Regions from separate parts of the Pseudarthrobacter sp. MDT1-40-2 genome, predicted to be linked through region 1. Evidence: predicted binding sites of a transcription regulator. Region 1 holds the regulator's gene; the other holds the start of a gene.
The links. Region 1 encodes HspR, which represses chaperone genes until heat shock. Its sites were predicted from a motif close to AAGTTGAGTCNNNNNGACTCAACTT; they were not measured.

Region 1 (4,415 bases):
CTTGCGGCTGGAAGAAGTCCACCCGCCGAAGACGGCCGCGGTGCAGTCCTGCTGAATGAGCTTGCCCGCCCGTTCGGCAAACTTGGTGGGTTCGCTGGCGCCGTCTTCGCTGATCACCTCGAGCTGCTTGCCCAGCACGCCGCCTGCGGCGTTGATCTCCTCGGCCGCCAGGGACAGTGAGTCAAAGACGGTGCTTTCACTGATGGCCATGGTGCCGGACAGCGAGTTGATGAAACCTACCTTGACGCTGCTGCCTGACGTGTCCACGCAGGAGGTTGCGGTGCTTGCTGTGGACCCGGCTGCCGCCGGATCTGAGATCTGGCTGCCACAACCTGCCAATGCCGCTGCCATCAGGCCTGCGGTTACCGGAAAAAGTGCGCGCTTCTTGACCGAAACTTTCATGTTTAACCCGTTTCTCACTCCGCCGCTGCAGCCAGGGCAGCGGGACGCCTCCGGGGCCATAAGGACACTGACCCGTTGCGCTAAACGTAGGGTCCGAATGTTTCAGGGCGCTCGATAATTCGTTTCAGGGTGGTTTCGGGATAAGCGGTGTTCCGGGCTTGGACAGCGGCCGGCCGGCGGACTCCCCCAAAAATCCGCGGAACTTCGGCTTCTGAGAATTAACCTCCAGGAAACGCGCAGGGCGTAACTTAACCGGCCCTGTCGGACACAAAGCCGCAGTTCAAACGGTCAGGGCAGCGGGCAGGACATCTCCAGCTCCGTCTGGCTCGGGTCAAGGTTGTAGGGCCTCTTGCCGCCAGTGAAACTGAACCCGTTGTGCAGATAGAAGCGTTGGGCACGGGGGTTGTCCTCATGCACTTCCAACCGGAGCAGGCTTCCCCGGGCTCCGGCCCAGGCCTTGATTGCTTCAAGCAGCGCAGCAGCCACGCCGTGGACACCTCCCCGGAAGTCCGGCGTCACGTAGACGCCAACGAGCAGCGGGTCCTGCGCGCCTTCCGGAATGTAGCAGCCCATGGTCCCCACCCAGCGGCCATCCTCAGCAACTGCAACCAGTGCGGTGCCCGTCTCCGCCTGCCCCCGGGCGCCACGGGCCCGCCAGTCCTGCTCACTGAGCTGCAGGGCGTCCTGCAGGGACTCAGCAAAGGCCACAGGCTCGTCGGCCAGCATTTCGAGGCGAAGGTCCCGCACCCGGCGCCAGTCCTCAGCCGTAGTAGCCCGTATGGTGATCGTCATGAAAGCCTGTCCCCCGTATCCATTGTTTTGACGACAGTCTAGTTCTGGCAGGCCCCCGGCTTGTAAGCGCAGACTGGCCTAGGCTGGGGACCATGGCCATCCTCCACAAAGCAACCTTGACCCCTTCAAAGCTCCAGCTCATCGAGCAGTTCCTGCCTCTGCAGCCGTGGTTCAACCAAGCAGGCACAGATGCGGCGCCCCAGCTTCTGGGCGCCTACCGCTTTGACGATCCGGATGGCGAAGTCGGGCTGGAGACGCACCTCGTTTCCCACGCCGGCACCGTCTACCAGGTCCCGTTGAGCTACCGCGGTTCCGAGCTGCCGGGCGCCGACGCGTGGCTCGCCGGCACCATGGACCACTCGGTGCTGGGCAAGCGGTGGGTCTACGACGCCTGCGCCGATCCCGTCTACGCCACTGCCCTCGCCGATGCGATCCTCCTGGGTCAGGAAGAGGCGGAGCAGTTTGTCCAGGCGGACGGGAAACTGGAACCTCGCCCCAGCACAGTCAGTATCAAGGGAAGTGGAACGCCCGACGGCGGGATCCCCACCGACGAGCCGACGCTCAGTCCCGCAGCGCCCACCACTGAAAACCGCGTCACTGTCATTGACGCCGGAAGGATGCAGCTCTTCGTCTTCCGGGTCCTGGACCTGGACGCGGCACCGGCAGATCCCGGGCTGAACGGTGTCTGGGCGGGACAGGAACTCCCCGTCCCCTTAGCGACGCTGGTGCAGGTATAAGAGATTCAGTGTCCATCTACAGCGTCGAGACGAAACGCTTGCGGCTGCGCCGGATGGCGGACGAGGACTTGGACCGGATGGCTGGCCTCCTGGGCAATCCGGAGGTTATGCGCCACTACCCCGCTCCCAAAACCCGCGCCGACGCTCAGCAATGGATCACCTGGAACAAGCGCAACTATGCCTATCACGGCTTCGGGCTCTGGATTGTGGAGACGAAGGAAGGTTACTTCCTGGGCGACTGCGGCCTAACCATGCAAGTGGTGGACGGCATTTCCGAGGTCGAGGTGGGGTACCACATCCTTCCTGAGTACCAGGGCCTTGGCTACGCCACCGAGGCTGCAGCGGGCTGCCTGAATTTCGCAGGGCAGGCGGGAATCGGCCGGGTTGTGGCTATCATCAATCCGGCCAACATCCCGTCCCAGCGGGTAGCTGTCAAATGTGGCCTGGTGCTGGAAAAACGCACAGTGGCGCACGGTCTGGAGCAGCTCATCTTCGCCGGCAGCCCGGCTTCACTGCTTAGGCCGCCACACCACTACGGCCTGTGACCTGGCCCGCGGGCGCTGGCCGCGTGCCAGGCTGACGACGTCGCCGGCTGCGCCCGCTGCGAAGATACGGGAGTCCAGTGGCTGACGGCGCCGGACGTTGAGTTCCTCGGTGAGCTCGGTGACCCGGTTCTGCAGCGCAGCCACCTGGTTCTCCAGCTGAAGGATCCGCTTGATGCCCTCCAGCGAGACGCCTTCCTGGGACAGCCGCTGGATTTCCCGGAGCATATTGACGTCACGCTGGGAGTACCGCCGGGATTTTCCCGGGGCACGCCGCGGCGAAACGAGGCCAAGGCGGTCGTACTGGCGGAGGGTTTGCGGGTGCATGTCCGCCAGCTCCGCAGCCACCGAGATCACGAAAATCGGCTGATCAGCACTGATGTTCATGACCATCCCGCCTTACAACCGGGCTTTTGCGGCGAGACCCTCACGGACGTCGGCATCGGCGGTAGCCTCGGCGAATGCCCGCACAGCCTCCTCCGCAGCCTTGTTCAAATTGCTGGGAACTGCGACGTCGATAGTCACCAGAAGGTCTCCGGTTCCCTTTGACGTCTTCACGCCGTGCCCCTTGACCCGGAGCGTCCGCCCGGACGGGGTCCCGGCAGGAACACGGACCCGGACCCGCTCGCCGTCGAATGTCGGCACCTCAATCTCCGCCCCCAGAGCCGCTTCTGCGAAGGTGACCGGGACGTGGATACGGAGGTTGTCGCCGTCGCGCGTGTAGAAGGGGTGCGGCTTGACCGAAACCTGGACCATCAGGTCGCCGTTTCCCGCGGCACCGGGCTGGCCCTTGCCGCGGACGCGGACCTTCTGGCCGTCCTTAATGCCGGGCGGAACACGGACGTCGATGACCTCACCATTGGGCTCGCGCAGGCCAATGGTGGTGCCCCTGATGGAACCGGCGAACGAAATACTGGTAGTCGCGGTCCTGTCGGCACCCTTTTGCGGGGTGCGCTGGTATCCCGCTGGACCGCCAAAACCCCCGTTGCCAAACAGGTCAGCGAACTCGGGCGGGATGCCGCCGGCCGTGCTGAACCCCCCGGCATGGCGTCCGGCATTGCCGGTGAACAGGCCGCCGAACATGTCCTCGAAGCCTGCATTGCCACCGGGACCGGCGCCGCCGGGGGCGAACCGGGCCCCGCCGCCCATGGCCCGGATGGCGTCATACTGCTGGCGCTCTTCGGGGTCAGACAGGACGGAGTAAGCCTCGGAGATGTCCTTGAACTTCTTCTCCGACGCGCTGTTGCCCGAGTTGGTGTCAGGGTGGTGCTCGCGCGCTAGCTTCCGGTAGGCCTTCTTGATATCGGCGTCGGAAGCGTCCTTGGCAACACCAAGGATCTTGTAAAAGTCCTTGTCCACCCAATCCTGGCTAGCCAATGGCGTTTCCTTTCAAAGTTGTGGGTCGGTGGTTGAGCCTCTTGGGTTTCGACGAGCTCAACCGACAAGCTCAACCACCGAGACTCAACCACCGGGGTAGTACTACGCCGGAACTGCGACGATGACCTGGGCCGCGCGGAGGACGCGGTCGCCCGTTTTGTAGCCTGAGCGAAGCACCTGGCTGACGGTGTCAACCTCGATGTCCTCGCCTGGCTGCTGGATGAGGGCTTCGTGGATGGTCGGATCGAACTCCACGCCGGTCTCATCGATACGGACCAGGTTGTACGTCTTCAGCGCATTTTCCAGCTTGGCGGCGATCGCGGCGAAGGGGCCGTCCTCGAGGTCGCCGTGCTGGCGGGCGGCATCGATGTCATCCAGTACCGGAAGCAGCGAGTTCAGGACGCCGATGACGGCCATCTCCCCTGCCACGGCACGGTCGCGTTCGACGCGTTTGCGGTAGTTGACGTACTCGGCCTGCAGCCGGAGAAGGTCATTCTTCAGTTCAGCTGCTTCAGCAGTGGTTGCGCCGGCAGGAACCCCCTGGGCCACGGATTCCTCGGCGGGC
Region 2 (4,415 bases), on a different contig from region 1:
GCCCCAAATCGCTATGTCAGCGTCGGGCCAGGAGTCAAAGCTCTCCTGCTCGCCGTACCGCAGCACGGAGCCAGGATCTATAACAGTACTTGGATCCTTGCCTATGGCCTTAGTTGTTTGGACTGCGTAAAACATACCCTGCACGTTTACGGATGGGGTTCCGACACGTCTGGTGAGCCCGTCCTTGTTGAAGGTTGCTTTCAGACCATGACCAATATCCTGGTAGGCAGCTGCGTCACCTCCGGCTGCTAGAAATCCCTCAAGTGAGTAATAAGCCCACCACGGGTCGTACTGCATGAAATGCTGCGGGGCGAGCGTCTGGGTAAGTTGCCTGAGGCGATCGGGGCGTGTACCGCCGACGTAGGCTGAACGCTTGGCTTCGGCAAAGGCTGAAAGAAGGGCCACCTCGTTTTGAGCTCCAGCGCTAGTGTCGAGGGCTGCCTCAGTGAACGGGCAATGCGACAACTGGCTGGCCGCCGCCTTGTCGTCCGGCTGTGCGGCCAGGATCGTCTCCACCAAATGCACTTGCACAAAGGTGTTTCCCTCGCAGCGGGCGAGAGCGTCGCGCGCCACGGCAACCGTTCGAGGATCCACGGGCAATCCGGCCGACTTCAAGGCAACTGAGGCGGCCCATGTGCTGAGCACGGTAGCAGCAACGTCTTCCGGAGCGTGTTCCGGCTTGTCTTCCACCCAACCGCTTGTAGCGGTCCACCCGGCAAGACCCGCCACATCTGCTTCGCCGAGGCTGCTGGAATTCATCGCGAGAGCGGTGAAAAACGCACTCCAGACTCCATTGGACGGAGCATCCGGAGCCTCCGTGAGCTCCTTGAGCAAGTCCTCGGAAAGCCTCGGGCGCTCAATACCCAGACGGTCAAGGACCGCTGACGACCAGCCGGTGGCGTCCAGTGATGGCGTCCCATATACGGGTGGCGAAGCCAGCAGACCATCCGGTCTCTTCAGGGTCGCCATAGTAGCCATGATTTCGTCAGAGTTCAGCCCGACCTTGACAGCCGTGTCGTTCCCGCCCCTCAGCGACAGGAACCCGGCAGCGCCCGCCACCACAAGGACAGCCAGCAGCAGAGCAATTGCTCCTCTGCGGCTTAGCCCTCTTGTCCTTGTGATGGCAGGCGTAGTTCGGTCATCCGAAGATGTCATACCCACTTCTGGACGGAAGCCGAGACAGTCCGCGGCGATCCGAAGTACGGAACGTTCGCATTACCGGAAGACGAGCCGGTCACGTACAGGTAGAAGTTGTTGCTGGTTGAGTTCGATCCGGCTCGGTCAGAGATCCACGTGTTGTAGTTCGTCCAGGTTGTCGAGAAATCCTGGTCGCTGGACGTCGCTCCTGATGCATTACCAAGTGAGACGCCTACGCCGGTGACTCCAATGTAGGCGGTGTTGGTGATCGATGAAGCGTAGCTCGGACCCGACCCGGAGCCCAGGTACTTTGTGCTGGTCGTATAACCAAACGGATTGCCAGAACCCAGCCAGACGTTGGCCTGAAGGTAGCGTCCCCCCGCGTAGTAGTAATTCGACGAAGCGCTGACTGCGCTGGCCGGTTGTGCGGCAACTAACCCCGCCGCTAGAGAAGCGCCGACTGCCAAAATTGAAGTCGCGACTTTTACTGCTTTCATTCTTTTGTTTCCTCTCTGGATATCTTTTTAGTGAACCCGGAAAGGAGCAGGTAAATCTAAATTCGCCACTTTTCAGTTTGCGATTGCAGAGCCCCCCACTCTCCCCCGCGTTCATCCAAACACAGGTTTGATGACCGCGCAACCAGATTTTCGATTCAATTGACATTGTCCAAGGAGGCAGTGTGACAGCTGTGACGTTGCGCGCTAGGGATTCGCACGATGAAACCTCCAACTTCCAGCGCTGTTTTTGTCAACAAGATGACAAATTTTAATAAAATTGGTCAATATCAAATAAAATCAATCTCGTCCAGTCACAGAATAGCGCGCTAATCGAGTGTAGGTGCAGTGAGTTTGTACTCGATTGACGGACGCTCAGCTGGCATCGGGCGCACAGTTCCATGGTGACGGTCCGTCACCAGACCCAAACAAACCGGACTGCGCGCAACTATTTATCTTTAGATCTTTATGAAGCGAGGCGGCAAAATTGGGTCCAAGCAGGCCTCGGGCTTCGGACCGGGATTGCGGCAACTGGAGAAGATGTTGCGTTGCTGCGAGCGAAATCAGGCTCCCGCGCGAACCTGATCGTCTCGTCCACGACTGTCTCCTCTGCGAAGCTGCCATTCCTGCGATCTCCTGGTTGCCAGAAGTGCGGGCTGTGCGGATCGTGGGGCTTCGATTGATTCCGGTTGTTGCTTAGCGCGGCGGCGTCCGCCACCAGGAGGTCCAGTTCTGCAGTCCAGAAGGAATCGAAAGCCTGCCTCATCCCGGCTTCCTCGAGGCTGTAAAACCTGTTGTGCCCGGACTGCCGTGCCGACACCCGGCCAACTTCGGCCAGGAGCAGCGGTCGCACAAGAAATCATCCGGCGGCAGCCGGCGCGCCGGCGCTGTGGCAGGGAACGCTGGACAGGGAGTTCGCCCTGGGCAAACATGGCAGGGGAAGGCCTTCGAAAAAAGTTGAGCGTAGTACACTCAAGTTAAAGATTTCCGTGTCCCGAAAGGAGCTCCCATTGGACGTCAAATTCACCACCAAGAGCCAGGAGGCTCTTTCGGCGGCAGCCATGAACGCATCGACCGCCGGCAACCCGCAGGTGGAGCCCCCGCACCTGCTGAAGGCACTGATGGACCAGCGCGAAGGTGTGGCGGTTGCCCTGCTCCGCGCCGCCGGCGCTGATCCTGACGCCGTCAGTGTCCAGGCCAGCAACGCGATCAAAGCCCTGCCCGCGAGCTCGGGAAGTTCCGTCCAGCAGGCACAACTGTCCCGGCCATCGCTGCAGGCGATTCAGACAGCGCAAACGGAAGCCGACCGCCTCGGTGATTCCTTCGTCTCCACCGAGCACCTGCTGCTGGGCCTTGCAACCGGAAGTGACGGCGTCGGGCGGCTAATGCGCGACGCCGGAGCCTCCCATGAAGCACTCCTCGCCGCGCTGCCAGGCGTCCGTGGCGACCGCAAGGTTAACTCCCCGGATCCCGAAAACACCTTCCAGGCGCTCGAGAAGTTCGGCACCGACCTCACCGCTGTGGCGCGGTCCGGCAAGCTGGATCCGGTGATCGGCCGCGACTCGGAAATCCGCCGCGTGATCCAGGTACTGAGCCGGCGCACCAAGAACAACCCCGTGATCATTGGTGAGCCAGGGGTGGGCAAGACGGCGGTGGTCGAAGGCCTGGCCCAACGCATGGTTGCCGGTGACGTTCCGGAGAGCCTGCGTGGCAAGACCCTGATCGCCCTGGACCTTGCGTCCATGGTCGCCGGCGCCAAATACCGCGGTGAGTTCGAGGAACGGCTCAAGGCTGTTCTGGAGGAGATCAAGAACTCCGACGGGCAGATTGTCACCTTTATTGATGAGATCCACACGGTAGTGGGCGCAGGTGCCACTGGCGATTCCTCCATGGACGCGGGCAATATGCTCAAGCCCATGCTGGCCCGCGGCGAACTGCGGCTGATCGGTGCCACCACGCTGGATGAGTACCGCGAGAACATCGAGAAGGATCCTGCGCTGGAACGCCGTTTCCAGCAGGTCTACGTGGGCGAACCCAGCGTGGATGACACCATCGGCATCCTCCGTGGACTCAAGGAACGCTACGAGGCACACCACAAAGTGGCCATCGCTGACTCCGCGCTGGTTGCAGCTGCCACGCTGTCCAACCGGTACATCTCCGGCCGCCAGCTACCGGATAAGGCGATCGACCTCGTCGACGAGGCCGCCTCCCGGCTGCGCATGGAGATCGATTCCGCCCCGGAAGAGATCGATCAGCTCCGCCGCGCCGTCGACCGCCTCACCATGGAAGAACTGGCACTCAGCGGGGAGACAGACGCCGCTTCTGTGGATCGGCTGGCCGCGCTGCGCGCTGACATGGCGGACAAGAAGGAACAACTCAACGCCCTCAACGCCCGCTGGGAGGCAGAAAAGGCCGGCCTCAACCGCGTGGGTGACCTGAAAGCCAAACTGGACGAGCTCCGGTCCACGGCTGACAAAGCGCAGCGTGAAGGCGACCTGGAAACGGCGTCCCGTGTGCTTTACGGGGAAATCCCCGCTTTGGAACGCGAACTGGACGCCGCCGCGCAGGCCGAGGCCGAGGTTGCGGACAAGTCAGGCCAGATGGTGGCAGAGCAGGTCACTGCTGACGACATCGCCGAGGTCATTTCCGCCTGGACGGGTATCCCCGCAGGCCGCATGCTGCAGGGGGAAAGCCAGAAGCTGCTGCATATGGAGCAGGAGCTGGGCAAGCGGTTGATCGGCCAGTCCAAGGCAGTACAGGCAGTCTCCGACGCCGTCCGGCGTG

Region 2: the regulator HspR is predicted to act here: its motif matches at 2,586-2,610, upstream of clpB (ATP-dependent chaperone ClpB).

The regions. Positions count from the first base shown of each region.
Region 1 covers NZ_JBWZCL010000009.1:35,446-39,860, forward strand. Annotated here, with positions in the region: gene urtA (urea ABC transporter substrate-binding protein) at 1-402, opposite strand, end outside; gene AC50X5_RS16370 (GNAT family N-acetyltransferase) at 691-1,194, opposite strand; gene AC50X5_RS16375 (CG0192-related protein) at 1,287-1,931, shown strand; gene AC50X5_RS16380 (GNAT family N-acetyltransferase) at 1,940-2,476, shown strand; gene AC50X5_RS16385 (heat shock protein transcriptional repressor HspR) at 2,441-2,860, opposite strand; gene AC50X5_RS16390 (DnaJ C-terminal domain-containing protein) at 2,873-3,850, opposite strand; gene AC50X5_RS16395 (nucleotide exchange factor GrpE) at 3,953-4,415, opposite strand, start outside.
Region 2 covers NZ_JBWZCL010000001.1:1,236,505-1,240,919, reverse strand. Annotated here, with positions in the region: gene AC50X5_RS05780 (hypothetical protein) at 1-978, opposite strand, end outside; gene AC50X5_RS05775 (hypothetical protein) at 1,152-1,634, opposite strand; gene clpB (ATP-dependent chaperone ClpB) at 2,642-4,415, shown strand, end outside.